Regions from separate parts of the Allobosea rubneri genome, predicted to be linked through region 4. Evidence: predicted binding sites of a transcription regulator. Region 4 holds the regulator's gene; each other region holds the start of a gene.
The links. Region 4 encodes PhoB, which activates phosphate uptake and scavenging genes when phosphate is short. Its sites were predicted from a motif close to TGTCATNNANCTGTCAT; they were not measured.
Positions count from the first base shown of each region.

Region 1: a site for PhoB is predicted at 1,229-1,245, ahead of ugpB (sn-glycerol-3-phosphate ABC transporter substrate-binding protein UgpB). Genes of this name have one in related genera too.
Region 2: a site for PhoB is predicted at 3,998-4,014, ahead of RKE40_RS07730 (PhoX family protein). Genes of this name have one in related genera too.
Region 3: a site for PhoB is predicted at 1,598-1,614, ahead of RKE40_RS00435 (esterase-like activity of phytase family protein). Genes of this name have one in related genera too.

Region 1 is NZ_JAWDID010000032.1:43,075-50,930, reverse strand. It holds gene RKE40_RS19245 (fumarylacetoacetate hydrolase family protein) at 1-1,128, opposite strand, end outside; gene ugpB (sn-glycerol-3-phosphate ABC transporter substrate-binding protein UgpB) at 1,338-2,654, shown strand; gene ugpA (sn-glycerol-3-phosphate ABC transporter permease UgpA) at 2,715-3,596, shown strand; gene RKE40_RS19230 (creatininase family protein) at 3,736-4,494, shown strand; gene ugpE (sn-glycerol-3-phosphate ABC transporter permease UgpE) at 4,494-5,342, shown strand; gene RKE40_RS19220 (sn-glycerol-3-phosphate import ATP-binding protein UgpC) at 5,350-6,429, shown strand; gene RKE40_RS19215 (sulfite exporter TauE/SafE family protein) at 6,442-7,194, opposite strand; gene RKE40_RS19210 (L,D-transpeptidase) at 7,409-7,856, shown strand, end outside.
Region 2 is NZ_JAWDID010000008.1:78,854-86,709, reverse strand. It holds gene fba (class II fructose-bisphosphate aldolase) at 1-814, shown strand, start outside; gene RKE40_RS07740 (TetR/AcrR family transcriptional regulator) at 1,007-1,597, shown strand; gene RKE40_RS07735 (YciI family protein) at 1,622-1,909, shown strand; gene RKE40_RS07730 (PhoX family protein) at 1,930-3,936, opposite strand; gene RKE40_RS07725 (globin-coupled sensor protein) at 4,038-5,387, opposite strand; gene RKE40_RS07720 (YebC/PmpR family DNA-binding transcriptional regulator) at 5,601-6,347, shown strand; gene RKE40_RS07715 (TSUP family transporter) at 6,470-7,249, opposite strand; gene ruvC (crossover junction endodeoxyribonuclease RuvC) at 7,409-7,856, shown strand, end outside.
Region 3 is NZ_JAWDID010000001.1:85,814-93,669, reverse strand. It holds gene RKE40_RS00450 (CsbD family protein) at 1-55, opposite strand, end outside; gene RKE40_RS00445 (helix-turn-helix domain-containing protein) at 168-977, opposite strand; gene RKE40_RS00440 (hypothetical protein) at 1,113-1,535, shown strand; gene RKE40_RS00435 (esterase-like activity of phytase family protein) at 1,676-3,877, shown strand; gene RKE40_RS00430 (potassium transporter Kup) at 4,132-5,985, shown strand; gene RKE40_RS00425 (argininosuccinate synthase) at 6,081-7,313, opposite strand; gene RKE40_RS00420 (2-hydroxychromene-2-carboxylate isomerase) at 7,581-7,856, shown strand, end outside.
Region 4 is NZ_JAWDID010000068.1:14,972-22,827, reverse strand. It holds gene RKE40_RS26315 (Hsp33 family molecular chaperone) at 1-54, opposite strand, end outside; gene argF (ornithine carbamoyltransferase) at 51-980, opposite strand; gene RKE40_RS26305 (aspartate aminotransferase family protein) at 983-2,203, opposite strand; gene RKE40_RS26300 (GcrA family cell cycle regulator) at 2,744-3,292, shown strand; gene RKE40_RS26295 (NUDIX hydrolase) at 3,364-3,795, shown strand; gene RKE40_RS26290 (YnfA family protein) at 3,792-4,112, shown strand; gene phoB (phosphate regulon transcriptional regulator PhoB) at 4,117-4,815, opposite strand; gene phoU (phosphate signaling complex protein PhoU) at 4,845-5,567, opposite strand; gene pstB (phosphate ABC transporter ATP-binding protein PstB) at 5,609-6,415, opposite strand; gene pstA (phosphate ABC transporter permease PstA) at 6,440-7,345, opposite strand; gene pstC (phosphate ABC transporter permease subunit PstC) at 7,359-7,856, opposite strand, start outside.

The DNA.
Region 1 (7,856 bases), on a different contig from region 4:
GCGCCAGGGCTCGCACTCGTCGGTGCGGCGCATCCGGTTGATCAGCGCGCCGAGCTCGGGCGCGGCGATGGTGACGACGTCGCCGTATTTATGGGTGAAGCCGCCGCCCGGCGCGTCGCGATCCTGGATCGGCGCGAACATCGTGCCGAGATAGAGCGCCGCGCCGTCAGGATAGTGGTGGTGCGGGTTGAGCATCTGCGCGGCGAGGTCGGCCGGGTCGCGGCTGATCTTGGCGATCGAGGACGAGCCTTCGAGCTTGAAGCCGTCCTCGCCCTCGACGGTCAGGGTCACCGTCGTCTTGCGGACATGGTCGAGCGAGAAGCCGGCATCGAAGAAGCGGATGAACGGGCCAATCGTCGCCGCCGCGTTGTTGTCCTTGGCCTTGCCGAGCAGCAGGGCCGAGCGGCCCTCGACATCCCGCAGATTGACGTCGTTGCCGAGGCTGGCGCCGACGATCCGGCCGTCCGAGGCGACGATCAGCACGATCTCGGGCTCGGGATTGTTCCAGGTCGAGGTCGGATGCAGCCCGGCATCGGCGCCGGTGCCGACCGCCGAAAGCGGCTGGCCCTTGGTGAAGATTTCGGCATCGGGGCCGATGCCGACTTCGAGATACTGGCTCCAGGCGTTCTGGGCGATCAGCACCTCCTTCAGGCGCATCGCCTCGGCCGAGCCGGGCTTCAGCTTGGAGAGGTCGTCGCCGATCAGCTTGCCGATCTCGGTGCGGATCGCCGCCGCGGCGGCCGGGTTGCCGCGCGCCTTCTCCTCGATCACGCGCTCCAGCATCGAGATCGCGAAGGTGACGCCGGCGGCCTTGACCGCCTGCAGATCGACCGGCGTCAGCAGCCAGGGCTTGCTCGTGTCCCGGCCCTCGGCCGGCGTGTTGGCGAGGATCTCGGCGAGGCTGCCGACGCGCTCGCCCTTCGCCGCGGCGAGCGCCGCCGCCGGATCCTTGCTCTCGCAGAGATCGCGCATCGTTGCGAAGGCCGAGCTGATATCGACGAGGTCGTCGCCGCGTAGGACGACGACGGAGGGGCCGCCGAGCTCAGGGCGCCAGACACGTCCGGCCAGGGCGGCGCGGGCGGCATCGGCCGGCAGGGTGTTGGCGGGCGTGAGCGAGAGCGTCGGCATCGTGATCGGGTCCATTCGGGCAGGCTTTCAGGCCGGGCAGAACAGCCGCTTCCGCAGGATTGTGCAAGTGCCCGGCGCTGCTTCCATCGCAAGGGGGCAATGTCATCGTTTTGTCATTGAAACGTCGCCCCGGCTTCATGCTAGCTTGCGCACCAACGACAAGAGCCGCCTGCTTCCTTTGCAGGGCGGGAAGGGAGAATGCCATGACCGTGAAACTGACGACGCTTGCTTCGGTGGCTGCCTTCGCGATGGCCGCGGCCTCGCCGGCCCTGGCCCAGACCGAGATCCAGTGGTGGCACGCGCTGACCGGCGCCAACAACGACGTGGTCGTCAAGCTCGCCGAGGAGTTCAACGCCTCGCAGAAGGACTACAAGGTCGTCGTCGCCTATAAGGGCTCCTATCCCGACACGCTGAACGCCGGCATCGCCGCCTTCCGCGCCGGCAACGCCCCGCACATCCTGCAGGTCTTCGAGGTCGGCACCGGCACGATGATGTCGGCCAAGGGCGCCGTGAAGCCCGTGCACGAGCTGATGAAGGACGCCGGCGAGGCCTTCGATCCCAAGGCCTATCTGCCGGCGATCACCGGCTATTACTCGACCCCGAAGGGCGAGATGCTCTCCATGCCGTTCAACTCGTCGAGCATGGTGATGTGGTACAACAAGGACGCCTTCAAGAAGGCGGGCCTCAACCCCGACGCGCCGCCCAAGACCTGGCCGGAAGTCTTCGAGGCCGGCAAGAAGCTCAAGGCCGCCGGCTTCGACAAGTGCGGCTTCACCAATGCCTGGGCGACCTGGGCGAACATCGAGCAGTTCGGCGCCTGGCACAACATCCCGCTCTCGACCAAGGTCAACGGCATGGAGGGCTTCGATGCCGTCTTGACCTTCAACAAGGACCCGATGTTCCTGAAGCACTGGACCAATCTGGTCGAGCTGCAGAAGGACAAGACCTACGATTATTCCGGCCGCACCAACACCGGCGAGGGCCGTTTCACTTCGGGCGAGTGCCCGATCATGCTGACCTCCTCGGGCTTCTTCGGCAACGTCAAGGCGAACGCCAAGTTCGACTGGGCCAACGCGCCGATGCCGTATTATCCGGAGGCCGCCGGCGCCCCGCAGAACTCGATCATCGGCGGCGCCTCGCTCTGGGTGATGGGCGGCAAGAAGGCTGATGAATACAAGGGCGTCGCCAAGTTCTTCACCTTCCTGTCGAATGTCGACCGCCAGGTGAAGCTGCACACCGAGTCCGGTTATCTGCCGATCACCAAGGCCGCCTATGAGAAGGTCAAGGCTTCGGGCTTCTACAAGGACAAGCCCTATCTCGAGACACCGATCCTCGAGCTCAACAACAAGGAGCCGACCGACAACTCGAAGGGCCTGCGCTATGGCAGCCTCGTCCAGATCCGCGATATCTGGTCCGAGGAGCTGGAGGCGGCGCTGAACGGCCAGAAGTCGCCGCAGGCGGCGCTCGATGCCGCGGCTGAGCGTGGCAACCAGATGCTGCGCCAGTTCGAGCGCACGGCCAAGTAAGGCCGCTGACCGGAGGCCGGGACGCCCGTCCCGGCCTTCTTCTTCCTGCCAGGGCGGCCGATGCAGAAATACGCGCACTTCAAGGGCCTGACGATCCCGCTGCTTCTGCTCTTGCCGCAGCTCGCGATCACGCTCGTCTTCTTCTACTGGCCGGCGAGCCAGGCGGTCTGGCAGAGCTTCCTACTGCAGGACGCCTTCGGCATTTCGACCGAATTCGTCTGGTTCGAGAATTATCGCCAGCTCTTCTCCAGCCCGGAGTACTACAAGGCGCTGGTCAACACCGCGATCTTCTCGGTCTTCGTCGCGGCGCTCTCGCTGTCGATTGCCTTGCTCTTTGCGGTGATGGCCGACCGGGCGATCCGCGGCGCCGAGATCTACAAGACGCTTCTGATCTGGCCTTATGCAGTCGCGCCCGCCATTGCCGGCGTGCTCTGGATCTTCATGTTCGATCCTTCGCTCGGCATGCTGGCGCGCGGCCTGCGCAGCCTCGGCATCGCCTGGAATCCCAAGCTCGACGGCACCGACGCGATGACGCTGGTGATCATGGCGGCGACCTGGAAGCAGATCAGCTACAATTTCCTGTTCTTCCTCGCCGGCCTGCAGTCGATCCCGAAGAGCGTGATCGAGGCGGCAGTGATCGACGGGGCCCGGCCGATGCGCCGCTTCTGGACGATCATCTTCCCGCTGCTTTCGCCGACGACCTTCTTCCTGCTGGTCGTCAACCTCGTCTACGTCTTCTTCGACACCTTCGGCATCATCGACACCGTGACCGGCGGCGGGCCCTCGGGCGCCACCACCACCCTGGTCTACAAGGTCTTCTCCGACGGCAAGGGCGGCTCCGATCTCGGCGGCTCGGCGGCGCAGTCGGTCGTGCTGCTGATCATGGTGATCGCCATGACCGCCTTCCAGTTCCGCTTCATCGAGCGCAAGGTGAACTACTGATGGCCTCCGAGCTCACCCTCCCGTCATGGTCGGGCTTGTCCCGACCATCCACGCCTTTTGTGGTCGAAGGCCGTGTTCAAGACGTGGATGCTCGCCACAAGGGCGAGCATGACGGCTGGACGAGCGGAGGCGCGCGCTGATGGCGTCCGTGCTCTGGCAGGAACTCACCGCCGAGGAATTGCGGGCCAAGGCGGCGAACGATGCCGTCGTCGTGCTCCCCGTCGCCTCGATGGAGCAGCATGGGCCGCATCTCGCCGTCGGCGTCGACACCGTGCTCTGCGGCGCCGTCTGCAAGCTCGCGGCCGAGCGCGCCGCGGATCTCGAGGTCGTGGTGGCGCCGACGCTCTGGTGCGGCATGGCCGAGCACCACATGGCCTTCGGCGGCACCTTCACCTTCGACATCCCGACCTATCGCGCCGTGCTGCTCTCGCTGCTGAAGAGCCTGGAGCGGCATGGCTTCCACCGCGTCGTCATCGTCAACGGCCATGGCGGCAACATCGCCGCGCTCTCGGCCTTCCTGCCGGATTTCGCCCGCGAGACCTCGCTCTCGATCCGGGCGACGACCTATTTCCTGCTGGCGCAGCAGGAGATGGCGCCGTTCATGGAAGACCAGACCAGCGTGATGCACGCCTGCGAGGTCGAAAGCGCGATGATGATGGCGATTGCGCCCGATCTCGTCCGCAACGACCGGCTGCCCGAGGCCTTCGGCATGCGCGACGCCGACCCGGCGGCGCTGATGCGCCCGACAGTGGCGCGCTATCGGCCCTTCCGCGAGATGACCGAGACCGGCGTGATCGGCGATGCCCGCAAGGCAACGCCCGAGAAGGGCCGCGCCTTCCTGGATGCGGCGGCGGACGCGCTGGCGCGTCTGCTGCGCGAGCGTGGAGACCATGCCTGATGGTCGAGGACCGCCGCCTGGGCGATGCGATCGCCTATACGATCCTGACGATCGGCGTGCTGATCGTCGCCTTCCCGGTCTGGCTGACCTTCGTCGCCTCGACCTGGGACAACGCCACCATCATCAACGGGCAGTTGCCGCTCTATCCCGGCCCGCATTTCTTCGAGAACTACTACCGCATCCTCTTCGTCGGCACCTCCGGAACGACCCGTGAGCCGGTGATCGGGATGATGTTCAACTCCTTCGTGATGGCGATGACGATCGCGCTGGGCAAGATCTTCATCTCCGTGCTCTCGGCCTATGCGATCGTCTATTACCGCTTCCCGTTCCGGATGGCGGCCTTCTGGATCATCTTCGTCACGCTGATGCTGCCCGTCGAGGTCCGCATCTTCCCGACCTTCAAGGTCGTCTCCGATCTGCGCATGCTCGACAGCTATCAGGGCCTCGCCGTGCCGCTGATCGCCTCGGCGACCGGCACGCTGCTGTTCCGGCAGTTCTTCATGACCATCCCCGACGAACTCCTCGAAGCCTCGAAGATCGATGGCGCCGGTCCGTTCAAGTTCTTCAAGGACACGGTCTGGCCGCTCTCGCTCACCACCATTGCGGCGCTGTTCGTCATCCAGTTCATCTATGGCTGGAACCAGTATCTCTGGCCGCTTCTGGTCACCACCAAGGATTCGATGCAGACCATCGTCATCGGCATCCGCAAGATGATCGTCACCTCCGACGCCCTGACCGAATGGCAGCTCGCCATGGCCACCGCCATGCTGGCCATGCTGCCCCCGGTCTTCGTCGTCATCGCCATGCAGAGGCTCTTCGTGAAGGGCCTCGTGGAAACCGAGAAGTAAGCCGCCAATGGCTCAGGTCACGCTCAGCAACGTTAAGAAGGTCTATGCCGGCGGCGTCGAGGCGGTGAAGGGCGTCTCCTTCGACATCCCCGATGGCGGCTTCTGCGTCCTCGTCGGCCCCTCCGGCTGCGGCAAGTCGACCCTTCTGCGCATGGTCGCCGGGCTGGAGACGATCTCGGCCGGTGAGGTCGCGATCGGCGAGCGCGTCGTCAACCAGGTCGAGCCGGCGGACCGCGACATCGCCATGGTCTTCCAGAACTACGCGCTCTATCCGCATATGAGCGTCTACGACAACATGGCCTATGGCCTGCGCAATCGCGGCACGCCCAAGGACGAGATCGAGAAGCGCGTCGCCGAGGCGGCCCGCATCCTCGCCATCGAGCCCTTCCTGCAGCGCCGGCCGCGCCAGCTCTCCGGCGGCCAGCGCCAGCGCGTCGCCATGGGCCGCGCCATCGTGCGCAAGCCGCAGGTCTTCCTGTTCGACGAGCCGCTCTCCAATCTCGATGCCAAGCTCCGCGTCCAGATGCGCGTCGAGATCAAGAAGCTGCAGCGGGCGCTGGGCGTCACCTCGATCTACGTCACCCATGACCAGGTCGAGGCGATGACGCTCTCCGACAAGCTCGTCGTGATGAATGGCGGCCAAGTCGAGCAGATTGGCGTGCCCTCGGAGGTCTATCGCAAGCCGGCGAGCCGGTTCGTCGCGACCTTCATCGGCTCGCCGCCGATGAACCTCCTGCCCGGCAAGGTCGACGGCCCCGGCATCGTCGCGCTCGGCGAGGCGATCCTGCAGGCCCGCGACCTGCGCGAGGATCTGCCGGCCGGCACGGCGGTCGAGGTCGGCTTGCGGCCCGAGGATGTCGAGATCGCCTCGGAAGGCGCCGCCGGCTCCCTGCCCTTCGACGTCGATTTCGTCGAGGAGCTCGGCGCGACCCAGCTCTTCCACGGGCGCCTCGCCGAGCATGGCTTCGTCATGCAGGCCGGGACGGGCGAAGTCGCGGCGCAGCCGGGCCGGCTCTGGATCACCGTCGATCCCGACCGCGTCCATGTCTTCGACGCCGCCACCGGCTTGCGGCTCGGCCGGGCCTGACGCCTTTTTCGCTCAGTATCCGGCGGCGCGGCGCAAGAGGTCGAGGCCGACCAGGGTCAGCGCTGCCTTCACGGTGATCAGGAACCAGCGCTCGGGCAGCCGGTCGAGCAGCTTGGTACCGGCGATCGTGCCGGCGAAGCCCGAGGCGATCATCGCCGCGATCAGCGGCACCCAGTCGGTGAAGGCGAAGCCGAGGGCGCCGAAGGCGAAGACCTTGAGCAGATGCTGGAAGGTCTGGCAGGCGGCATGGGTCGCGACAAGCTGGCGCTTCTCCAGGCCGAGCGGCAGCAGCAGCGCCTGCACGAAGGGGCCGACGGCGCCGACGAACATGCTGACGATGCTGGCGAGCGCTCCGCCGATCACCAGCCCCGAGGAGGCGAGGCCGGGAATCCGCGGCTTCGGCACCCAGGTCATCGCCAGGATGAAGCTGCCGAGCACGCCGAGCAGGATTCGCTCCGGCAGGGCGATTACGACATAGGCACCGATCACCACGCCGATGACCGACCCGGCGGTGAAGCGCGCCACCAGCGGCCAAAGCGTATGCGCCCGCTGCACGATCGTCCGGCCGACATTGGAGCCGAACTGGACGAGGCCGTGCACCGCGATCACCACGCCGGGCGGCACCGCTCCTGCGAGCGCGCCGAGCATCGCGACTCCGCCGCCAATGCCGAAGGCCGCGGTGAAGGCCGAGGTCAGGAAGCTGATTGCGATCAGCAGGAACGCGATGGCCGGCGAGAGGCCGGTCGGAAGCAGCGTCGGGAGCATGGTGGGAGATTCCAGGCGAGGCTGCCCTTGTGGCATCGCCTGCCTGCTTCGGCAACGCGGCCTGCGGAAACCATTCCGTCGATTTGCGCTTTACAAGCGCCGCCGCAAGGCCTTCCCTCACGTCAAGGCCGGAGCTGCCCGCATGAGGTCGTTCGACCCGCCCGGCGCGGCAAGCAGAGAGCCGTCTCAGGTAGCGTCATTCGGGAGTAGCGTCATGTCCCGCTTCTTCGGCCTTATGGCCTTCGTCTTCGCCGTGCTTTTCAGCCTCAGCCCCGCGCAGGCTGGGGTCAACGTTCGCATCGACATCGCCGCCCAGAGGATGACCGTTACGACCAGCGATGGCGAGGTCCACAACTGGGCGATCTCCTCCGGCCGCAAGGGTTTCCGCTCGCCGAACGGCGTCTATCGTCCGACCCGGCTCGAGCGCAGCTGGTACTCGCGCAAATATGGCGGCGCGATGCCCCATTCGGTCTTCTTCCGCGGCGGCTACGCCATCCATGGCACGACGGCGGTCGGCGCGCTCGGCCGGCCGGCCTCACATGGCTGCATCCGCCTCCACCCGGCCAATGCCGCCAAGCTCTTCGCGCTGGTCAAGAAGCACGGTGCCGGCGCGACCCGCATCGCGCTCAACGGTGCCGCGACCGACAACTATTCGCGCTTCG
Region 2 (7,856 bases), on a different contig from region 4:
CTGCATGACCGCGATCCAGGCCGGCTTCACCTCGGTGATGATGGACGGATCGCTCAAGGCCGACGGCAAGACACCGGGCGACTGGGACTACAATGTCGGCGTGACCAGGACGGTGACCGAGATGTCCCATCTCGGCGGTATCTCCGTCGAGGGCGAGCTCGGCGTGCTTGGCTCGCTGGAGTCCGGCGAGGGCGAGAAGGAGGACGGCCACGGCTTCGAGGGCAAGCTCTCCCACGACCAGCTCCTGACCAATCCGGACGAGGCGGTGAAGTTCGTCGCCGAGACCAAGGTCGATGCGCTGGCCATCGCCATGGGCACCTCGCACGGCGCCTACAAGTTCACTCGCAAGCCCGACGGCGCGATCCTCGCGATGCACGTCATCGAGGAGATCCACAAGAAGCTGCCGAACATGCATCTCGTCATGCACGGCTCGTCCTCGGTGCCGCAGGACCTGCAGGACATCATCAACCAGTATGGCGGCAAGATGCCCCAGACCTGGGGCGTCCCGGTCGAGGAGATCCAGCGCGGCATCAAGCACGGCGTGCGCAAGATCAACATCGACACCGACAACCGGATGGCGATGACCGGGCAGATCCGCAAGATCCTGTCCGAGAACCCCGGCGAGTTCGATCCGCGCAAGTATCTGAAGCCGGCCATGGAAGCGATGACCAAGCTCTGCAAGCAGCGCCTGGAAGAGTTCAACACCGCCGGCCAGGCCTCGAAGATCAAGCGCGTCATCACGCTGGCCGACATGGCCAAGCGCTACGCCAAGGGCGAGCTCGACCCGACCTTCGGCGCCAAGAAGGCGGCCTGAGCTCATCTGCAAGCCCTTCGGCTGCCGCATTGCCGCAGCAGACCCCATCTCCAGCGCCGCCGGGTTTCCCGGCGGCGTTTTTGCTTTGGCGGGCGCCTGCGTCTTGACCATCTAGGTCATCTGTCCTAAACAAGGTTTAGGACAGATGACCTAATAGGTTTGACGGTCCACAGGGATAGCGGGGAGGGCCGGGTGAGGGCAGCCGCCACGAGGCAGCAGATCGTCGACGCGGCCGACCAGCTCTTCTATGAGCGCGGCTACGAGGCGACCGCCTTTGCCGACATCGCGGCGGCCGTCGGCATTTCCCGCGGGAATTTCTATTATCATTTCAGAACGAAGGACGAGATCCTCGCGGCCGTGATCGTGCTGCGGCTGGATCGGACGCGGGGCATGCTGGAGCACTGGCAGCGTGAGGCCGGGACGCCGCGCGAGCGCATCCGCTGCTTCATCGGCATGTTGACTGCCAACCGCGCCAAGATCATGCGCCATGGCTGCCCGGTCGGCACGCTCTGCAACGAGCTTGCGAAGCTCGACCATGACGCTCAGCAGCACGCGGCCGAGATATTCACCCTGTTCCGGGACTGGCTCGCCTCGCAGTTCGCGGCGCTCGGCTGTGCGGCCGAAGCGGACAGGCTGGCGATGCATGTGCTGATGCGCAGTCAGGGCGTAGCGACCCTGGCCGCCGCCTTTCGCGACGAGGCCTTCATCCAGCGGGAGGTCGAGGAGATGTCGGCCTGGCTGAAAGCGCTCGAACCGCGCGAAAACGCCGCTTCATCAACCTGATCAATTTGCCGGAAAGGAAGCCCTATGTTCGTCGTCGCGCTCCGCTTCTCCGCCAACAAGTCTCGTGCTGCGGCCCTGATGCCGGCCCATAACGACTGGATCAGGCGCGGCTTCGATGATGGCGTCTTCCTGCTGACGGGCAGCCTGAAGTCGGGAGGCGGCGGCATGGTTCTCGCGCACAAGCTGTCACGCGAAGAACTCGATGCGCGCCTGCGCGAGGACCCCTTCGTCGCCGAGGATGTCGTCAGCGCCGATGTCCTCGAGATCGCTGCCGGACGAGCCGATGACCGGCTCGCCTTCCTGCTGAACTGACCGGCAAGGCGCCGGCAGGATCAGACGCCGATCTTGCCGCCGCCCTTGCGGGTGATCGCCACCACCGAGGGGCGCACCGGCATGTCCGGCTTGAAGTCCGGCCAGCGGGTCGAGAGGTCCTCGTAATAGGAACGGCGGCCGAATTCCGGCCAGTCCGGGCCGTCGTCGCCGGGGTGCTGGACCGCGACGAAGGCGGTGGTGTCGTCGGGCGTGAAGCAGGGGCCGCAGAGCTCGGCGCCGTGCGGCACGCGGTAGAACAGTTTTGAGGTGCGGCGTGCCGCGCCCTTCGTATCGACCGCCCAAAGCCCGTCGGTGCGGCCGGTTTCCTTGGGGCCGTTGCCGTCGGTCGCGACCCAAAGCCGTCCGCCCGAGTCGACCACGGCATTGTCGGGCATGCCGAACCAGCCATTCTTCGTGGTCTCGGTCGAGAAGCTCGCTCCGACCGCGGCGATGGAAGGATCGCCGCATTTCAGCAGCACTTCCCATTTGCCCCTGGTCGCAGTGAAGTCGCCGCCATCCTCGATGATCTCGATGATGTGCCCGAAGGCGTTCTTGGCGCGCGGATTGGCGGCGTCGACCTGGTCGTCCTTGCGGCTGGTATTGTTGGTCAGCATCACATAGACGCGGCCGTTGACGCCGTCGGGCGTGATGTCCTCCGGCCGGTCCATCTTGGTGGCGCCGAGCAGGTCGCCGGCGCGGCGGGTCTCGATCAGCACGTCGGCCTGGCTGGTGAAGCCGTTGGCCGTGGTGAGCGGCCCCTCACCGAAGACCAGCGGCAGCCATTCGAGCGTGCCGTCGGCCGTGAACTTCGCGACATGGAGCGTGCCGGAATCGAGCAGGTCCATGTTGGCGGCGCGGTTCGCGGGGTCGAAGCGGCCGGCGGTGACGAACTTGTAGACATAGTCGAAGCGCTCATCGTCGCCGAGATAGGCGACGACGCGGCCGTCCTTGGCGACGATGTTGTCGGCGCCCTCATGCTTGAAGCGGCCGAGCGCGGTGCGCTTCTTCGGCACCGAGTTCGGGTCGAAGGGGTCGACCTCGACGATCCAGCCGAAGCGGTTGGCTTCGTTGGGCTCGCTGGCGAGGTCGAAGCGCTCTTCGAAACGGCCCCAGGCATAGGGTGAGGAGGGGATGGCGAGGCGCTTGTAATTGGCCTCCTCGCGATGGCCTTCCGGCAGCTTGCCGGAGAAATAGCCGTGGAAATTCTCCTCGCCGGAGACGAAGGTGCCCCAGGGCGTCATCGCGCCCGCGCAGTTGTTGAGCGTGCCGAAAACCTTGCGGCCCGAGGCGTCGGCCTTGGTCCGGACGCGCTCAGTGCCGGCGACGGGGCCGGAAAGCTGCATCTCGGTCGCCACCGTGATCCGGCGGTTCAGCTTTGAATCCTTGACCAGCGCCCATTTTCCGTCGGTCCGGCGGATCTCGGCGACGGTCGCGCCATGGGCCATCGCCTCGATCGCGTAGCGCTCCTTGGTCGCGTTCTTCATCACCGGCTTGCCGTCCTTGATCTCGACGACGCCGGGGAACATCAGATGCGGGTTGGTGTATTCGTGATTGACGAAGAGCACGCCATGCGCGGACGGGTCAGCCGCGCCGGGCAGGGGCAGGTAGCCGACGAAGTCGTTGTTGTAGCCGAACTGCCTGGCCTGGGCCTCAGGCGTCTGTTTGGTGGGGTCGAACTGCGGCGCGTCGGGAAAGAGCGGGTCGCCCCAACGCAGCAGGACATCGGCGTCGTAACCCTCGGCGACATGATGGTCGGCGTCGACGCCGGCCTCGACCTCCTTGAAGGCGAAGGCCGAGCCTTCGGTGCCGCGCGCTTCCGCCCGTTCGGCAGTCGCCAGCGCCGCGGTCTCGACCGTCGCCGAGATCGCGGAGACGGCGAGCGCGCCCTTGAGCAAGCCGCGCCGCGAGAAGCGCTGGCCGATCAGCTCACCCATCGTCGGGTTGTCGGTCGGGTTCTGCGGGGCGGCGTCCTCGTGCTCGAGCAAGCTCGCGCCGAAGGTCGATTCATATTGGGTATCGTCGCCCATCACCGCTCTCCATGCCCTAAGCTTGCTTCCGATTGGAACGGTTGCAAGCTAGCCGGAGCGGTTGACAGGCAGGTGACGCCGCGAGGTGCTGGAGCCGAAGCTCAGGCTGCGCGGCTGCGACGCGTCAGGTTCTCGAAGGCATCGGCCAGTCCCTCGGCCTGGCGGGTCAGCGACTGCGCGACGCCGAGCACATCGCCGACGCTGGCGCCGGCCGCCTGGGCCGATTCGTTGACCGCGCCGATGGTATGGGCGACCTCCTGGGTTCCCTGCGCGGCAAAGCTGACGCTGCGGGCGATCTCCTCGGTCGCGGCGCGCTGCTGCTCGATGGTGCTCGCGATGGTCAGGGTCGTCTGGTCCATGCCGGAGACGAAGCCGGCGATGCTCTCGATGGCAAGGATGGCCTCGCGGCTATGGGCCCGCATCGTTGGAACCTGGGCGGCGATCTCGTCGGTCGCCTTGCCGGTGCGCTCGGAGAGCAGCTTGACCTCCTGAGCGACGACGGCGAAGCCGCGGCCGGCCTCGCCAGCGCGGGCGGCCTCGATGGTGGCGTTGAGGGCGAGCAGGTTGGTCTGCTCGGCGATGTCGCGGATCAGGTCGACGATCGAGCCGATGGTTTCGGCCGACTGCGCCAGACTCTTGACGATGACCTCGGTCGTCTGCGCCGCGGCGCTGGCGTCATGGGTCTTGGTCGTGGCGCCGGTGACCTCCGCCGCGATGTGCCGGAGCGAGATCGAAAGCTCCTCGGCAGCGTTGGCGACGTTGCGGACATTCTCCGAGGCCGCATCGGAGGCGCTGGCTGCTGCGAGGGCCTGCATTCCGGTCTCCTGCACGGTGTCGTTCATGGTCCGGGCAAGCGTCTCGATCACACGGGCGCTGCCGGCGACCGAAGCGACGACGTCGCGGACCGTAACCTCGAACGCGGCGATCTCAGTCTGGGACGTCTCGCGGCTCTGCTTCTGCACGAGCGTGTAGGTCTCGAGCAGCAGTTCCAGGTCGAACTGGATGGCCTTCAGCAGCGCGGCGCGCAGGGCGATACGCCGGTTGAGCTCCTTGCGTTGCCAGAAGCGCAGGCGGCCGAGGCCGTCGCGCTGCAGTCCGAGTTCGGCGCCGATCGCATTGCCGACGATGGCATGGCAGATGGCGACGCCATGGACGGGAACGCCATGGTCATGGAAGGCGGTGGCGAGCGTACGTGCGGATGCCAGGAAGTCGTCGTCGAGCTCGCCCGAGACCAGCCTGATCCAATGGGCCAGCCGCAGCGCATGGACCTCCGGCTGCTGCATCGCGCGGTGGATCTCGGGCCAAGCTTCGAAACGGTCGTGCAGCCCTTGCAGCAGCCCGGGCATGCGCTCCCGTGCGAAGTCACGCTGGCCGTGCAGCAAGGCAAGGTCGTATTCGTCGATACGGAAGGTGCGCAGACGCGCGTCGTGCTGGGCGATGGCGTTGCTCATACGCAACTTCTTGGGATCTCGGCGATGGGCTGACAGGTTCGCGAGGACATTGCGAGGAGTTCGAAAACAAAGGCTTAAGCGCGCGCGAAAGGCAGTGAGCCAACGCGAAAAAGCAGTGTTGCGCGCTTGCTTCCTGCCGATCCGGCTGACTATAACCCGCCCCTGCGCGCGGCGCCGGGCTGCCGCAACGATCAGAGCGGAGGCGACCAAGCCATGGCCGGGCATTCCCAGTTCAAGAACATCATGCACCGCAAGGGCAAGCAGGACGCGGTGCGTTCCAAGCTGTTCTCGAAGCTGGCCCGTGAAATCACCGTCGCCGCCAAGATGGGCATGCCCGATCCGAACATGAACCCGCGCCTGCGCATGGCCGTGCTGGCGGCGCGCGCGGAGAACATGCCGAAGGACAATATCGAGCGCGCGATCAAGAAGGCGATCGGCGGCGAAGGCGAGAACTATGACGAGGTCCGCTACGAGGGCTACGGCCCGGGCGGCGCGGCCGTCATCGTCGAGGCGCTGACCGACAACCGCAACCGCACGGCCTCGGCGGTGCGCTCCTACTTCACCAAGTCCGGCGGAGCGATGGGCGAGAGCAACTCGGTCTCGTTCATGTTCAACCGGGTCGGCGAGATCAGCTACCCCGCCGAAGCCGGCGATGCCGACAAGGTGATGGAGGCGGCGATCGAGGCCGGTGCCGACGACGTCATCAGCGACGAGAACGGCCACACCATCCTGTGCGCCTTCGATGCGCTCAACGAGGTCTCCAAGGCCCTGGAAGCCGCCCTCGGCGCACCCGCCTCGGCCAAGCCGGTCTGGCGGCCGACGACGACGGCCCCGCTCGACGAGGAGAAGGCGGCGTCGATGATGCGGCTGATGGAGGCGCTCGACAATGACGACGACGTCCAGAACGTCTTCGCCAATTTCGAGATCGCCGACGATGTGATGGCCAAGCTCAGCGGCTGAGGCCGGACAGCTGGATTGGGTCATGGTCGGGCTTGTCCCGACCATCCACGCCTTCCTCCGGCGAGATCAGTGGTCAAGACGTGGATGCTCGCCACAAGGGCGAGCATGACGGTTGTGGCGCATTATCGCCCGAGCCACGCATCCCAGAGCGGCAGGCCGACGATCGCACTGGCGAAGATCGTCAGATAGGCAATGCGACGGAAGGTCTGCTCCGATGCGAGCCCGAAGGCGTGCGTGCCGATCCAGAGGCCTGCGCCATAGATCAGGAAAAGTGGCAGCGCCATCAGCAGGCCGGCGGCGCTGAGGATGCCCTTGATCCAGAGGATGGTGCCGCTGACGATGGTGCCCAGGCCGAAATAGGTCTGCATGTTGGCGCGCGTCTTGTGCCGGTCGTTGCGCTGGGCGCCGAGCCAGAACACGGCCAGCGGCATGCCGCCGATGCTGGCGAGCCCGTTGCAAAGCCCGGACAGGGCGCCGACGCCGAGCGAGAGCGGAATGCCCGGCTGGCCATGATAGCGCCAGCCGGATGCCAGCAGCGCGACGGTGCCGAGCACGAGCGCGGCCAGGAGCCAGCGCATCGTCGTCTGGTCGAGCCAGATCAGCAGAGCGAGACCGAGCGGCAAGGTCAGCGTCGCCGCGACGAGCAGAGGGATGACCTCGCGCCATTCGGCGCGCTTGGCCGAACGCGCCGCCAGTGGCAGGGCGAAGGGCATGTCGATCAGCCAGATCAGGCCGAGCGCCGCGACCGGGCCGAGCACGACCGAGGCGAGCGGCATGAAGACCATGGCGAAGCCGAAGCCGGTGAAGCCGCGGACCAGCCCGCCGAGAAAGGTCGCAAAGAGCAGTGTGGCTATCCCCGAGACCGTGAGACCGGGAAAGAAGGGGGCGAGGAATTCCAGCATGGCCTCGGATGCGATGGCGACGCCTTCACCTCACCCCAAGCAGCGGCGCGATCAACCCCCGTTGCAGTGATGGCAGCGATGAGCGCCAAGCATCGGAGCGCCAGATATCGATCGCCCGCCGCGGTTCCACCGCAGGCTGCGGGGTTCTAGTTTGCCCCGATGAACGCGATTCGCATCCTCGGCATCGATCCCGGCCTGCGCAAGACCGGCTGGGGCGTCATTCTCAGCGAGGGGACCAAGCTCAGCTTCATCGCCTGCGGCGTCGTCGAAAGCGAGCAGAAGGCGACGCTGGCCGAGCGCCTGCGGCAATTGCACGACGGCATCGCCGGCGTGATCGCCGCCCATGCGCCGGGCGAGGTCGCAGTCGAGGAGACCTTCGTCAACCGCGATCCGCAATCGGCGCTGAAGCTCGGCCAGGCACGCGGCGTCGCGCTGGTGGTTCCGGCGCTGGCGGGGCTGGAGGTCGCCGAATATGCGGCGAACCTGGTCAAGAAGACGGTGGTCGGCGTCGGCCATGCCGACAAGAAGCAGGTGCAGGCGATGATCCGCGTGCTGCTGCCCAAGGCGGAGACGAGGAGCGCCGACGCTGCCGATGCGCTGGCGGTGG
Region 3 (7,856 bases), on a different contig from region 4:
CGTTGCCCGCGGCCTCGTTGGCCATGCCCTTGATCTTGTCGGCGGTGCTGCCCATGGGTCGTTTCCTCACTTGAACACGTGCCGCCGCAGCGGCGATGCCCAATGAACGGCCGGACGCGAGGAAGGTTCCCGGGACGCAACGACGCTTGGGCGCGCCGACGCGTCGGCTACGAACCGGCTATCGCCCGCAGCGCTTCCGCCGTCGCCTGATCCGCCGGGAAGAAAGTCTCCAGCGCCAATTCCGACAAGGTGACGTCGACCGGCGTGCCGAACACGGTCGTCGCCGAGATCAGCGACAGGACGCTGTCGCCGAAGCGCATCTGCAGCGGCACGACGACCGGCGGCTCGCTCTCCTCGCTGGCCTTCCCCTTGCGCGCGGGTGCTTCCGGCGTCGGATAGCTCAGCAGTTCCGTCAGCAGTTCGGCGAGCACCGGGTCGGCTGTAGCGCGGATCTGCTGGCGCAGCCGGGCGATCAAATGGCCGCGCCATTCGCCGAAGTTGACGATCGCCGGTGCGAGGCCGCCGGGATGCAGGCTGAGCCTGAGCACATTGACCGGCGGCCGCAGCAGCTCCGCTTCGATCACGCCGGCGAGCAGCGGCGCCACGGCGGCATTGGCGGCGAGCAGCGTCCAGTGCCGGTCGACCGCCAGCGCCGGATAGGGCTCGTGCCCCTTCAGCAGGAGGTCGATCGCGCTGCGGGCGGCCTGCAGGCTGGGATCCTCGAGCGAGCGTTCAAGATAGACCGGCGCATAGCCGGCGGCGAGCAGCAGCGCATTGCGCTCGCGCAGGGGCACGCCGAGATTCTCGGCGAGATGCAGGACCATGTCCCGGCTCGGCGCCGAGCGGCCGCTTTCGATGAAGCTGAGATGCTTCTGGGAGATCTCGGCTTCGAGGGCGAGATCGAGCTGGCTGAGCCGGCGGAGCTGGCGCCAGTCGCGGATGAGATGCCCGACCGTGGGCTGCTGGTGCTTGTTCATGTCAGGCAAGCTAGCGCCGGGCGATCTGGCTTCCAATTACCTCCGGCTTAATCGACGGCCCTCCTGTCGTCCGTCAGCATGGCCTCCATCAGCAACGGCCCAGTTCGAGACAAGGGGCCAAACCGGAGAACAGCCATGGCCTTCATCCAGCCCTCCCGCTTCCTGCGCAATGTCCTGGCCCTCGACGCTGCCGCCTGCGCCGCGACCGGCCTGCTGCTCAGTTTCGGCGCCGGGGCCTTGTCCGGCTTGCTCGGCTTCCCGGCCGAGTTCCTGCGCGGCGCCGGCCTCGTGCTGCTGCCCTGCGCCGCGGCGCTCGCCTTCCTCGCCAGCCGGGTGCGCCTGCCGCGCCTGGCCGTCTACGCGGTGATCGGCATCAACATCCTCTGGGTTGCCGACAGCATCCTGATCCTGGTCGCGGGCTGGTTCCAGCCGACAATGCTCGGTATCGCCTTCGTTCTGGCTCAGGCAGCGGTCGTCGCCGTCGTCACGGAGCTTGAGGTGATCGGGCTGAAGAAGTCGGTGGCCGAAGAGATCCAGCCCGGTACCGCCCGGCTCTGATGCCTGTGCTGCAGGGGCCCCGCCGTCGGCTTGACGCCGCGGCGGGGCGTCGTCGTTTCCGTTGTCACGAAACTGTCGTCTGCGCTGACTAGCCGGAAAGTCCGCCGCTTTCCCGGCTCACGCGGAACAGGACCCGCCCGATGCGCAAACCCCTCGCTCTTGCGGCCCTCGCGACGCTCCTGCTTGGCGGCACGGCCATGGCCGAGCCGACGTTCAACCGCATCGCGACCTTCTCCGTGCCCGACAACCTCCCGGCCGGGCGCGATCTCAAGAAGAAAACCGTCGCCGAGATCATCGCCGCCAACGAGGCCGGCACGCTGCTCGCCTATACCGATGCGGAGCAGAAGGGCATCGGCCTGATCGACATCGCCATGGCCAGCGCGCCAAGGCCTGCCGGCTTCGTGCCGGTCGAGGGAGAACCGACCTCGGTCGTCATCCTCGGCGAGCGGGCTTTCGCCGCCGTGGTCACCTCGGGCGACAATTTCAAGCAGCCGGCCGGGCACCTCGCCGCCATCGACCTCAAGACGAAGCAGGTCACGGCGACCTGCGAGCTCGGTGGTCAGCCGGATTCGATCACGCTCAGCAAGGACAAGGGCAAGCTCGTCATCGCCATCGAGAACGAGCGCGACGAGAAGCTGAACAAGGGCGCGCTGCCGCAACTCCCGGCTGGTAACCTCACCCTGATCGGTCTCAAGGACGGCGAAGCCGATTGCGCGTCGAAGCAGGTCGTCGAGCTCACCGGCATCGCCGCGGTCGAGCCGACCGATCCAGAGCCGGAATTCGTCGACGTCAACCAGGACGGGCTCGCCGTGGTGACGCTGCAGGAGAACAACCATCTCGCCATTGTCGACACCAGGACTGGCAAGGTTGTCGCGCACTTCCCGGCCGGTGCGGTCGATCTGAAGGCTATCGACAAGACCCGCGACGGCCAGATCAGCCCTGTCGAGGAACTGAAGGGCGTTGCGCGCGAGCCCGACGCCGTGCGCTGGCTCGACAATGACCGCTTCGTCACCGCCAATGAGGGCGATTGGAAGGGCGGCTCGCGCGGCTTCACGATCTTTCGCAAGGACGGCACGGTCGAGTTCGATTCCGGCTCGCTGGTCGACCATATCGCCATCAGGCTCGGGCATTATCCGGAGCGCCGTTCGGCGGCCAAGGGCAGCGAGCCCGAGGGCATCGAGGTCGGAACCTACGGCAATGACCGGCTGATCTTCGTCGGGCTGGAGCGGGCTTCCCTCGTGCTCGTCTTCAAGGATGAGGGGCCGGGCCGCGTGCCGCGCTATCTCCAGGCGCTGCCGGGCGGCATCGCGCCGGAAGGGCTGCTTGCGCTTCCGCAGCGCAATCTCTTCGTCTCGGCTTCCGAGGCCGATCTAGGCGAGAAAGGCGGCCCGCGTTCGGCGGTGACGATCTATCAGCGCAGCGAGGCGCCGGCCGCCTATCCGACCATCCAGTCGGCTAACGTCGATGGCGTCCCGCTCGGCTGGGGGGCGCTGTCCGGACTCGCCGCCCATCCGGAGCTGGCAGGTCGACTATTTGCCGTCACCGACAGCGCGTACTCGCCCTCGCGCATCCTCGAGATCGACGCGACGATCAAGCCGGCGACGATCACCGGCGCGCTGACGCTCAGCAACGAAGGCAAGCCCGCGGCCTACGATATCGAGGGCATTGCGACCCGCCCGGCCGGCGGCTTCTGGCTCGCCTCGGAGGGCAATCCCGAGCACAAGGAGAAGCCGACGAAGAACATCCTCCTGCGCGTTTCGGCCAAGGGCCAGATCGAGGAGGAGATTTTCCTGCCGGCGGAACTCGAGGCCCAGGCGTCGCGGTTCGGGCTCGAGGGCGTTGCCGTCACCGGCACGGGCGCGGACGAAACGGTTTGGCTCGCCGTGCAGCGCGAATGGAAGGATGATCCCAAGGGCAAGACCAAGATCCTGCGCTACAAGCCGGCCGACAAGAGCTGGGGCGTGCTGCATTATCCGCTGAGCGCGCCGGCGGCTGGCGCCTGGATGGGCCTCTCGGAACTGACTTATCTCGGCGACGAAACCTTTGCCGTGATCGAGCGCGACAACCAGTTCGGGGCCAAAGCGGTGAAGACGCTGGCGACCTTCTCCGTGAAAGGCCTGAAGCCGGCTCCGCTGGGTGCCGCCGATATTCCGACCGTCGAGAAAAAGCTGCTGCGCGATCTGACGCCGGAGCTGATGAAGCTCGGCGGCTATGGGCTCGACAAGGTCGAGGGCATGACGCTCGACAAGGAGGGCAACCTCTTCGTCGTCACCGACAATGACGGCGTCGACGATTCCTCCGGCGAGACCCAGTTCTTCGCCTTCGGCAAGCTCGGAAAGTAGGCCTGCAAGACAAGGCTGGCGGGCTCGATCTCCAGCTGCATCAAGCGACCTCGTCATCCCGGCGCTACGCGGGTTCGCTGCGGCGGGAATGACGGCTCGCCTTGCTGGAAGGAGCATCAGCCGACAGGCATCTTGCTGTCGCGACCGGCGCATGCGCTACTCCTACAAAAGCGGGAGAGTGGCGCATGACCCAAGGGGTTCTGTCACAGAGCAGCTCGCCGTCTCATGGTGAGCAGCATGGCTCCGTCCCTGCCCTGACGCTCGGCGCCCTCGGCGTCGTCTACGGCGATATCGGCACCAGCCCGCTCTATGCGCTCAAGGAGGCCGCCCGTGCCGCGAGCGCCGGCGGGGCCTTGCAGCCGGCCGCCGTCGTCGGTTGCGTCTCGATGATCCTGTGGGCGTTGATCCTGGTCATCTCGCTCAAATATTCGCTGCTGATCATGCGCGCCGACAATCGCGGCGAAGGCGGCATCATGGCGATGCTGGCCCTGCTCAAGGCGCGCCATGCCAAGCCGGGCTCGGCACGGGCCTATGTGCTGGTGGTCGGCCTCGTCGGCGCCGCTCTGCTCTATGGCGACGGCGCCATCACGCCGGCGATTTCCGTGCTGAGCGCGATCGAAGGCCTCAAGGTCGATGCGCCGTTCCTGGCGCCGGCCATCGTTCCGCTGACCGCGATGATCCTGATCGGCGTCTTCCTCGTGCAGAGCAAGGGCACCGGCTTCATCGGCAAGCTGTTCGGGCCGATCATGCTGCTCTGGTTCATCGCCCTCGCGCTGCTCGGCATCCGGGGCATCCTGATGGCGCCGGACATCCTGGCTGCGATCAACCCGTTCAACGCGCTCTACTTCATCACCCACACCGCCCCGATCATCGGCTTCGTCGTGCTGGGCGCCACCTTCCTGGCCGTGACCGGCGGCGAGGCGATGTATGCGGATATGGGCCATTTCGGCCCGGTGCCGATCCGCATCGCCTGGTTTGTCGTCGTGCTACCGGCGCTGATGCTCAATTATTTCGGTCAGGGCGGCCTGCTGCTGAGCCATCCCGAGGCGATCGCCAACCCGTTCTATCAGCTCGCCCCGGACTGGGCGCACTATCCCATGGTGTTCTTCGCGACGGCGGCCGCCGTCATCGCCTCGCAAGCGGTGATCACCGGCGCCTTCTCGCTGACCCGGCAGGCCGTGCAACTCGGTCTCTTCCCCGCCATCCACATCCAGCATACGGCGGATGACCAGAAGGGGCAGATCTACATCCCGATCGTCAACTGGATGATCTGCCTGGCGACCCTGACTTCGGTCTTCATGTTTCGGTCCTCCGACGCGCTGGCCGGCGCCTATGGCATCGCCGTCTCGCTGCTGATGGCCATCACCACTGGGCTGGCGGCGCTGATCGCGCTGAAATGGGGCTACAACCCGATCCTCGTCGTGGCGGTCAACGGCTTCTTCCTGCTGATCGACCTCGCCTTCTTCTCGGCGAACCTGCCGAAACTGCACGAGGGGGGCTGGTACCCGCTGCTGCTGGCCCTGGTGCTGACGATGATCATGCTGACCTGGCGGCGTGGCCTCGCTTTGGTGGAGGCGGCGCGCGCGCGCCAGCGCGAGCCGGAGAAGGGGTTCCTGGACATGCTGGCGACGAATCCGCCGCTGCGACTGCCGGGGACGGCCGCCTTCTTGGCCTCGGCCGCGCGTGGGCTGCCGATCTCGTTGACGCATTTCGTCCGCCACAACCACGCCTTGCACGAGCGCATTCTGCTGGTGACCGGCAAGCTCGAGGAGATTCCGCGCGTCTCCGACGAGAACCGGATCGAGCTGGTCGAGCTCGCGCCCAGTGTCACGCGCGTGATCATCCATTTCGGCTTCATGGAGACGCCACGCATCCCGGACGGCTTGCGCTGCGGCGTCGAGCGCGGCCTGCTGGCTGGCGTCGATCTCGCTGGGATGTCGTATTATATCGGCCGCGAGACGGTCATCCCTCGCGAGGAGATCGCCGGAATGGCGATGTGGCGCGAGGCGCTCTTCGCCTTCATGCAGCGCAACGCCGAGCGTTCCGCCGCGCATTTCCATATTCCGGCCAAGCAGGTCGTCGAGGTCGGGGTCGAGATCGAGATCTGATCACCCTGCCGCGGCCTCTCCGGCCATAAAACGCTGGTCATCCCGGGCGACCGAAGGGAGACCCGGGATGACCAGCGCTTTTTAGTTGGGTGGTATCAGAGGCCGAGCTTCTTCTTGCGCTGGCCGAGCGTGCGCAGGCGCAGCGCATTGAGCTTGATGAAGCCCGCGGCGTCGCGGTGGTCGTAGGCGACGGCGCCTTCCTCGAAGGTGACGAGGTCCTGGTCGTAGAGCGAATACGGGCTCGAACGGCCGATGACGTGGACGCCGCCCTTGTAGAGCTTCAGGCGCACCTGGCCGGTGACGAACTCCTGGCTCTTGTCGATCAGGGCCTGCAGCATCTCGCGCTCCGGCGAGAACCAGAAGCCGTTATAGATCAGCTCGGCATATTGCGGCATGAGCTGGTCCTTGAGATGGGCGGCGCCGCGGTCGAGCGTGATCGACTCGATGGCGCGGTGCGCCGAGAGCAGGATCGTGCCGCCGGGCGTCTCGTACATGCCGCGGCTCTTCATGCCGACGAAGCGGTTCTCGACCAGGTCAAGCCGGCCGATGCCGTTGTCGCGGCCGAGCTCGTTGAGCTTGGCCAGCAGCGTCGCCGGCGAGAGCTTCTGGCCGTCGATCGCGACCGCATCGCCCTGTTCGAAGTCGATGGTGATCACGGTCGGCTTGTCCGGCGCGTCCTCCGGCGAGATCGTGCGCGAGTAGACATAGTCCGGCACTTCGACGGCCGGATCCTCCAGCACCTTGCCCTCCGAGGAGGCGTGCAGCAGGTTGGCATCGACCGAGAACGGTGCTTCGCCGCGCTTGTCCTTGGCGATCGGGATCTGGTGCTGCTCGGCGAAGGCGATCAGCTGCTCGCGCGAGCGCAGGTCCCATTCGCGCCAGGGCGCGATCACATGCACGTCGGGCTTCAGCGCATAGGCGGTCAGCTCGAAGCGGACCTGGTCGTTGCCCTTGCCGGTGGCGCCATGCGAGACGGCGTCGGCGCCGACCTTTTCGGCGATCTCGATCAGCTTCTTGCCGATCAGCGGCCGCGCGATCGAGGTTCCGAGCAGATAGACGCCTTCATAGGCGGCGTTGGCGCGGAACATCGGGAAGACGTAGTCCCGCACGAATTCCTCGCGCAGGTCCTCGATGAAGATGTTCTCGGGCTTAATGCCGAGCAGCAGCGCCTTGTCGCGCGCCGGGCCGAGCTCCTCGCCCTGGCCGAGATCGGCGGTGAAGGTGACGACCTCGCAGTTGTAGGTGGTCTGCAGCCATTTCAGGATGATCGAGGTGTCGAGGCCCCCGGAATAGGCGAGCACGACCTTGTTCACGCGCTTGTCGGCCATAGGCTGATCTTCCTGCTGCGGCTGCATGAGCCCCGCTCATGCCTGGGAGACGGATGCGGTTCTGACGGCCGCATTTCGGACGTAAGGGCGCACTATCGCAGGGCTAAGGGCGACGCAATCGGAACCTTCTGATCGATGCGGCGTCTTCCGGTGATGGATCGTCGCAAGGGCGCCTGAACCGGGGAGCGTACAGCCGGCCTGGGGGCCAGGCCGGTGGATCATGTGATGGATGTGGCGGGACCCGACTTCGTTCCGCCGGGGGGGCTGATGACGAAACGTCCTGTTCTGGATTTCTGGTATGAGTTCGCCTCGACCTATTCCTGCCTGACTGCTCTGCGAATCGAGGCTGCCGCCGAGGCGGCGGGGGTCGATCTGCGCTGGCGCCCTTTTCTTCTCGCTCCGATCTTCGCCGCGCAGGGCTGGACCAGCTCGCCCTTCAATCTCTACCCCAACAAGGGACGCTATATGTGGCGCGACGTGACGCGCCGCGCCGGCCGCTCCGGGCTGGCCATCGTACGTCCCGAAATCTTCCCGCAGAACTCG
Region 4 (7,856 bases):
CAGGACCCTGTCGTCGGGCGCCGGGGCGCCGATCGGATCGTTCTCCGCCATCAGGCCGCCACCGCGCCGAAGCACCAGGCCAGGATGCCCTTCTGGGCATGCAGCCGGTTCTCGGCCTCGTCGAAGACAGCCGATTGCGGCCCGTCCATCACCGCGTCGGTGACTTCCTCACCGCGCGATGCCGGCAGGCAGTGCATGAAGATCGCGTCCTTCTCGGCGCGGCCGAGCAGGCGCTCGTCGACCTGGAAGGGACGCAGCAGGTTGTGGCGGGTGCCCTCCTCGTCGCCCATCGAGACCCAGCAATCGGTGATGACGCAGTCGGCGCCTTCGACGGCGGCCTCCGGCCGCGTCGTCAGGGAGAGCTTGGCACCCTGCTTGCGGGCCCAGTCGATCAGCGCCGGCGGCGGCGCCAGCTCTTCCGGCGTCGCGATGGCGAGCTCGAAATCGAGCCGGCCGGCGGCATGCACCCAGGAAGTCAGGACGTTGTTGGTGTCGCCGGTCCAGGCGATGCGCTTGCCCTTGATCGGCCCCTTGCGCTCCTCGAAGGTCATGACGTCGGCCATGACCTGGCAGGGATGCTGGCGCTTGGTCAGGCCGTTGATCACCGGGACGGTTGCGTATTTCGCCATCTCGACCACGGAATCATGGTCGAGCATGCGGATCATGATGGCGTCGACATAGCGCGACAGCACGCGGGCGGTGTCGGCAATGGTCTCGCGCTCGCCGAGCTCGATCTCCTGACCGGTCACCATCATCGGAGAACCGCCGAGCTCACGAATGCCGACATCGAAGGAGACGCGGGTGCGCAGCGACGGCTGCTCGAAGATCATCGCGATGACCTTGCCCTCGAGCAGGCGATCGCCGGCAGCGGCGGGGGTACGCCGGCGGGTCTTGATCTCCTCGCCCGCCTTGAGAATGGCCCGGAGTTCCCCGGCGGAAAAATCCGAGAGATCGAGAAAGTGACGCACTGGAGTCCCCATGCTCATTCCGCCGCCGGCCGGGCCAGCGTCGCCTCGACGGCGCTGGCCGCCTTGTCGAGCCGGGCGAGCGCCTCGGAGACCTCCGCGTCGCCGATGATTAGCGGCGGCAGCAGGCGCACGACATTGTCGCCGGCGGCGACGACGAGAAGACCGGCGGCCCGCGCCTCGGCGACGAAATCGGTGTTCGGGGTGCGCAGCTTCAGACCGAGCATCAGACCCTGGCCGCGAATCTCCTCGATCACGTCGGGATGCTTGTCCTTGAGCTCGGCCAGCGACTGCTTCAGCCGCAGGCTGACCTGGGCGACGCGCTCGATGAAGCCGGGCTCGAGGATGACGTCGAGCACAGCATTGCCGACCGCCATGGCCAGCGGATTGCCGCCGAAGGTCGTGCCATGCGTGCCGAGAACCATGCCGGCCGCGGCCGCCTCGGTGGCGAGGCAGGCGCCCATCGGGAAGCCCCCGCCAATGCCCTTGGCGATCGCCATGATGTCTGGCGCGACGCCGTTATGCTCATAGGCGAAGAATTTTCCGGTGCGGCCGACGCCGGTCTGAATCTCGTCGAAGATCAGGAGCAGGCCGTGCTCGTCGCAGAGCTCGCGCAGCAGCTTGAGGAAGCGCATCGGCACCGAGCGCAGGCCGCCCTCGCCCTGGATCGGCTCGATCATCAGCGCGGCCGTCTCCGGCGTGATCGCGGCCCGCAGCGCCTTCTCGTCATCGAAGGGCACCTGGTCGAAGCCGTCGACCTTGGGGCCGAAGCCGTCGATGTACTTCTGCTGACCGCCGGCGGCGATGGTCGCCAGCGTGCGGCCATGGAAGGCGCCTTCGAAGGTGACGATGCGGTAGCGCTCGGGGTGGCCCTGCGCCGCATGATATTTGCGCGCCATCTTGATCGCGCACTCGTTCGCCTCGGCGCCCGAATTGGTGAAGAAGACGCGTTCGGCGAAGGTCGCCTCGCAGAGCCGGCGGGCGAGCTTCTCGCCATCCGGCATGCTGTACAGGTTGGAGGTGTGCCAGATGCGCTGGGCCTGCTCGGTCAGCGCCTTGACCAGATGCGGATGGGCGTGGCCGAGCGCATTGACGGCGATGCCGGCGCCGAAATCGAGATAGCGCTGGCCGTCGGCAGTGATCGCCCAGGCGCCTTCGCCGCGCTCGAAGGCGACAGGTGCGCGCGCATAGGTCGGCAGCAGAACAGAGGAATTGGCGGAAACGGAAGCGGAGCTCATGGAGCGAGGTCCTCGCGACGGAACTTAACGGAAAGCGCTGGGCGCCGGGGTGTGAAGCGGTAGTTCGGGGCCCGGCGGCAATCTGCCAGCACGATGCGACCCCGCGGCGACGTTATCGTCGCAGGCCTTTCCCGTTTTCTCGTCGCGCCGTCAGCCGCATCGCTCGAAAGTCCGGATCGCTCAAAACATAAGCGCCGCCCCAAGGGCGGCCGCATTGAGAAGACTATGCAAAAGCGGTCCGGCACTGTCAATTCCGGCCGGGCGCCGCAGCGTTGCCAAATAGACTCACCCGGCTGCGGGATCGAAGGTTTGTCTGGGGAAAAGCCGATTTCCGATTCGACGACTCTTGTGGGCGAGTCAAGCCATCTTGTATGGTCCCCTTTGTCAGATACGACATCTCGTGCGGCGTCTCCAGTATCGTCAGTTCCGAGCGTAGCGGTTTCCGTTCTCCGACGGACGCTGCCGATATCGGATTCCGCCATGATCTTTCCCTATGCCTCGCCCGCTATCGGCAAGGCATGACGAAGACAGGTGAAATCGATGAGCGAAGCTGGAGCCTGGACCGACGAACGCGTCGAACTGCTCAAGAAGCTCTGGAATGACGGGCTGAGCGCCAGCCAGATCGCCGGCGAACTCGGCAACGTCACCCGCAATGCTGTCATCGGCAAGGTCCACCGTCTCGGCCTTTCGGGCCGCGCCAAGAATCCCGGCTCGGCCGCGCCGCGCCCGCGCAAGCCCGCCACCCGTCCGCCGGCGCATCCGATGGCCAGCCCGGCTGCGGGCGGTGGCGGCATGACCCGCGGCAACACCGCGCTCGCCCCGCAATTCGTCCCGGAGATCGAGGCGGAGCCGGAAGCCGAGCACGTCCCGGCGCCCGCCGAGGAGGTGGTGATCCCGTTCTCCGAGCGCGTCACCATCATGGACCTGCGCGAGTATATGTGCCGCTGGCCGATGGGCGACCCGACCTCGCCTGAGTTCCGCTTCTGCGGCGGCCGCTCGCTGACCGGCATGCCCTATTGCGGCTATCACGCCCGCATCGCCTACCAGCCGGCAACGGATCGGCGCCGCGACCGCAAGGTGCGCGCCTGATCCGGCAGGAACCGATCGAGCCATCAAAGCCGGCCTTCGGGCCGGCTTTTCTATTGGTGGGAGAGACGCCGATGCGCACCGACGAAACCGCGGGCCCTGTCGAATATGCCTGCGCCCTGCCGATCCGGGGCGGACGCGTACTGCTCGGGCTGAGGGCATCGCATCGCCGGAACCGGCCATCCTGCTGGGACACGATCGGCGGGCATGTCGAGCCCGGCGAAACGGCCGATCAGGCCCTGATCCGCGAATTGCAGGAGGAGATCGGCATCACGCCGACCACATTCGCGCACTTCACCACGATCGAGACGACGGAGAGCGACGGCGTCTCGCCGGCCCTGTGGCATCTGTTCAGCGTCACAGGCTGGGATGGCGGCGATCCGGCTATCGCCAATGACGAGCATAGCGAGATCCGCTGGTTCGCCTTCGCCGATGCCCGCGCTCTGTCGCCGCTGGCCTCTGAAGCCTACCGCCCGGTCTTTGCCCGGCTGGCCGAAGCGCCATGACCGGTTTCGCGATCTATCTCGGCGCCGCCTTGGCCGAAATCGCCGGCTGCTTCTCGTTCTGGGCCTGGCTCAAGCTCGGCAAATCGGCCTGGTGGCTGTTGCCGGGGCTCCTCGCCCTGGCGCTCTTCGCCTGGCTCCTGACGCTGATCGACAGCGCCGCCGCCGGGCGCGCCTTTGCCGCCTATGGCGGGATCTACATCGTCGCGTCACTGGGTTGGATGTGGCTGGTCGAGAAGGTCCCGCCGGATCGCTTCGATCTGGCTGGGGCGGTGCTGTGTCTCGCGGGCGCGGCGGTGATTGTCGCCGCGCCGCGCTGAAGCCTCAGCCGCGGGCGAAGGTCTCGTCGAAGGCGTAGCCGGCACCGCGCACGGTGCGCAGCGGGTCCTTGGCGTCGTCGGGGGTGATCGCCTTGCGCAGGCGCCCGACATGCACGTCGACGGTGCGCTCGTCGATATAGACGTCGCGCCCCCAGACGGCGTCGAGCAGCTGGGCCCGCGAATAGACCCGGCCCGGGGCCTGCATCAGGAATTCGAGCAGGCGGAACTCGGTCGGGCCGAGATGCAGCTCGGCGCCGCCGCGGCGCACCCGCCGCGTCGTCCGATCGAGCTCGAGATCGCCGGCGGTCAGCATGCCGACGACATGGCCGGGCTTGACCCGGCGCAGCAGCGCCTGGATGCGGGCGATCAGCTCCGGCAGCGAGAACGGCTTGACGACATAATCGTCGGCGCCGGTGGCGAGGCCGCGCACCCGCTCGGTCTCCTCGCCGCGCGCCGTCAGCATGATGATCGGCACGCGCTCGGTGTCGCGGCGGGCGCGCAGGCGCCGGCAGAGCTCGATGCCGGAAAGGCCGGGCAACATCCAGTCGAGCAGGACGAGATCGGGCGTATGATCGCGCAGATGCAGCTCGGCGTCGTCGCCGCGCGCGACGCTGTCGACCTCGAAGCCCTCGGCTTCGAGATTATAGCGGAGCAGCAGGGTCAGCGGCTCTTCGTCCTCAACGATCAGGATGCGTGCAGGCATGTCCGGCCTCCGCTCAGGCGCCCGTCCGCTCAGCCATTGGCTGCGGGCAGGTCGACCAGGATGTTGGTGGTGTCGAGCTTGGGACGGCTCTCCTCCACCGACTGGCCGGTGATCAGGTAATGGATCGTCTCGGCGATGTTGGTGGTGTGGTCGCCGATGCGCTCGACGTTCTTGGCGCAGAACAGGAGATGCGTGCAGAAGGTGATGTTGCGCGGATCTTCCATCATATAGGTCAGGAGCTCGCGGAAGAGCGAGGTGTAGAGCGCGTCGATCTCGTCGTCGCGGCGCCAGACCTCCATCGCCTTCTGCTCGTTGCTGGCGGCATAGGCGTCGAGCACGTCCTTGAGCTGAGCCTGCACCAGGCGGCTCATATGCTCGAGCCCGACCACGGCGCGGTGCGGCGGCGAGAACTGGCCGGAGATCGCGACGGCGCGCTTGGCGATGTTCTTGGCGAGATCGCCGACGCGCTCGATGTCGGCGGCGATGCGGATCGCCGAGATCAGCTCGCGCAGATCGTTGGCGAGCGGCTGACGGCGGGCGATGGTCAGCACCGCCTTTTCCTCGACATCGCGCTGGAGGTTGTCGAGCCGCTGGTCGGCCGTGATCACCTTCTGCGCCAGCGCGGTGTCGCGGCGCACCAGCGCCACGGTGGAATCGCCGAGCATGCGCTCGGACATGCCGCCCATCTCGGCCAGGCTGCGGCGCAGCCCTTCGAGGTCGGCATCATAGGAACGGACGATATGATCGGACATCGGGGCGGATCCTGTGGCGGGAGCGAGCGGACTTGCGGGCGTCAGCCAAAGCGGCCGGTGACGTAGTCCTGCGTCTGCTTCTTGTTGGGGTTCATGAAGATGGTGTTGGTCGCGTCGAACTCGACGACCTCGCCGAGATACATGAAGGCGGTGTACTGCGAGACGCGCGCCGCCTGCTGCATGTTGTGGGTGACGATGACGATGGTGAAGTCGCTCTTCAGCTGCTCCAGCAGATCCTCGATCTTACCGGTCGAGATCGGATCGAGCGCCGAGGTCGGTTCGTCGAACAGGATGACCTCGGGCTTCTGGGCGATGGTGCGGGCGATGCAGAGGCGCTGCTGCTGGCCGCCGGAGAGGCCCATGCCGGAGCTCTTCAGCTTGTCCTTGACCTCGTCCCAGAGAGCGGAGCGGCGCAGCGCACCCTCGACGCGGTCGTCGAGCTCCGACTTCGGCGGCTTCTCGTAGAGGCGGATGCCGAAGGCGACATTGTCGTAGATCGACATCGGGAAGGGCGTCGGCTTCTGGAAGACCATGCCGATGCGCGAGCGCAGCTCGTTGACGTCGACATCGTTGGAGATGACGTTGCGGCCGTCGAGCAGCACCTCGCCGGTGGCGCGCTGCTCCGGATAGAGCGAGTAGATCCGGTTGAAGATGCGCAGCAGGGTCGACTTGCCGCAGCCGGAGGGGCCGATCAGCGCGGTGACGTGGCGGTCACGGAAGCTGAGATTGACGTTCTTCAGCGCCTTGTGCTCGCCATAGTAGAAATCGAGGTTCTTCACCGCGATCCGGATCGGCGCCTGGGCGTCGAGGACCTGCGGGCTGAGTTCCAGGGTCGAGAGCATCGACATGTTCCTTCCGATCGGACGTGGTGCTCACTTGCCGCCGCGCACGATGCGCCGGGCGATAAGCGAGAGCAAAAGGATCGAGACGGTGATGATCAGCGAACCGGCCCAGGCGAGCTGCTGCCAGTTCTCGTAAGGAGCCGAGGCGAACTGATAGATCGTCACGGGCAGGTTGGAGACGCCGCCGACCAGCGTCGGCGAGAACCAGAAATTGTTGTTCAGCGCGGTGAAGAGCAGCGGCGCGGTCTCGCCGGCAATGCGGGCCAGCGCCAGCAGGATGCCGGTGACCATGCCGGACTTCGCGGCCCGCCAGGTGATCGCGGTGATGACCACCGAGGGCGGGGCGCCGAGGGCCGAGCCGGCTTCGCGCAGCGGCGCCGGGACGAGGCGGAGCATGTCCTCGGTGGTGCGCACGATGACCGGGATCGCGATGATGCCGAGCGCGACGCCGCCCGCCCAGCCGGAATAGCCGCGGAAGGGCTCGACCAGGATGACGTAGACGAACAGGCCGATCAGGATCGAGGGCGCCGAGAGCAGGATGTCGTTGATGAAGCGGATCAGGTTGGCGAGCTTCGAGCCGCGGCCGTATTCGGCGAGATAGGTGCCGGCGAGCACGCCGATCGGCGTCGCCAGCGCGATGCCGAGGAAGGTCAGCACGGCCGAGCCGACAATGGCGTTGGCGAGGCCGCCGCCCTCGGAGCCGGGACCGGGCGTGATCTGCGTGAAGGTGCCGGCCGAGAGGCCGCCAATGCCCTTCACCACCAGCATGCCGAGGATCCAGAACAGCACGGTGATGGCGACGAGGGTGAACGCCGTGGCGATGATCTTCATCAGCCGGTCGGCATTGCGGCGCGCCGGGCGCACGCGGCCCCACGGGACTTCGGGGGTCATCACCATCGCAGGCGCGGCGGAGGCGGAAGGAGGCGTCGAGTTCATGGCTTGCGCTTCCTCAGAACGACTTGACGCGCGCGACCAGGATGCGCGCGATGACGAGGACGACGAAGGTGACGAAGAACAGGATGCAGCCGAGCGCGATCAGCGCGTGGAGCTGAAGGCCGAGCGCCTCGTTGAACTCGTTGGCGATGCGCGAGGCGATGGTCGAGCCGGGGTCCATCACCGAGGCCGAGAGCCGGTTGGCGTTGCCGACGACGAAGGTCACCGCCATGGTCTCGCCAAGCGCGCGGCCGAGGCCGAGCATGATCGCGCCGATGATCGAGACGCCGGCCTGCGGCACCAGCACGTGGCGGACGACCTCCCAGGTCGTCGCGCCGATGCCGTAGGCGCTCTCGCGCAGCACCGAGGGGATCTGCTCGAGCATGTCGCGGGTGATCGAGGCGATGAACGGGATGATCATGAACGCCAGGATGATGCCGGCGGTCAGGATGCCGAGGCCCGAGGGCGAGCGCGAGTACAGGATGGTGCCGACGATCGGCATGCCCTCGACGAT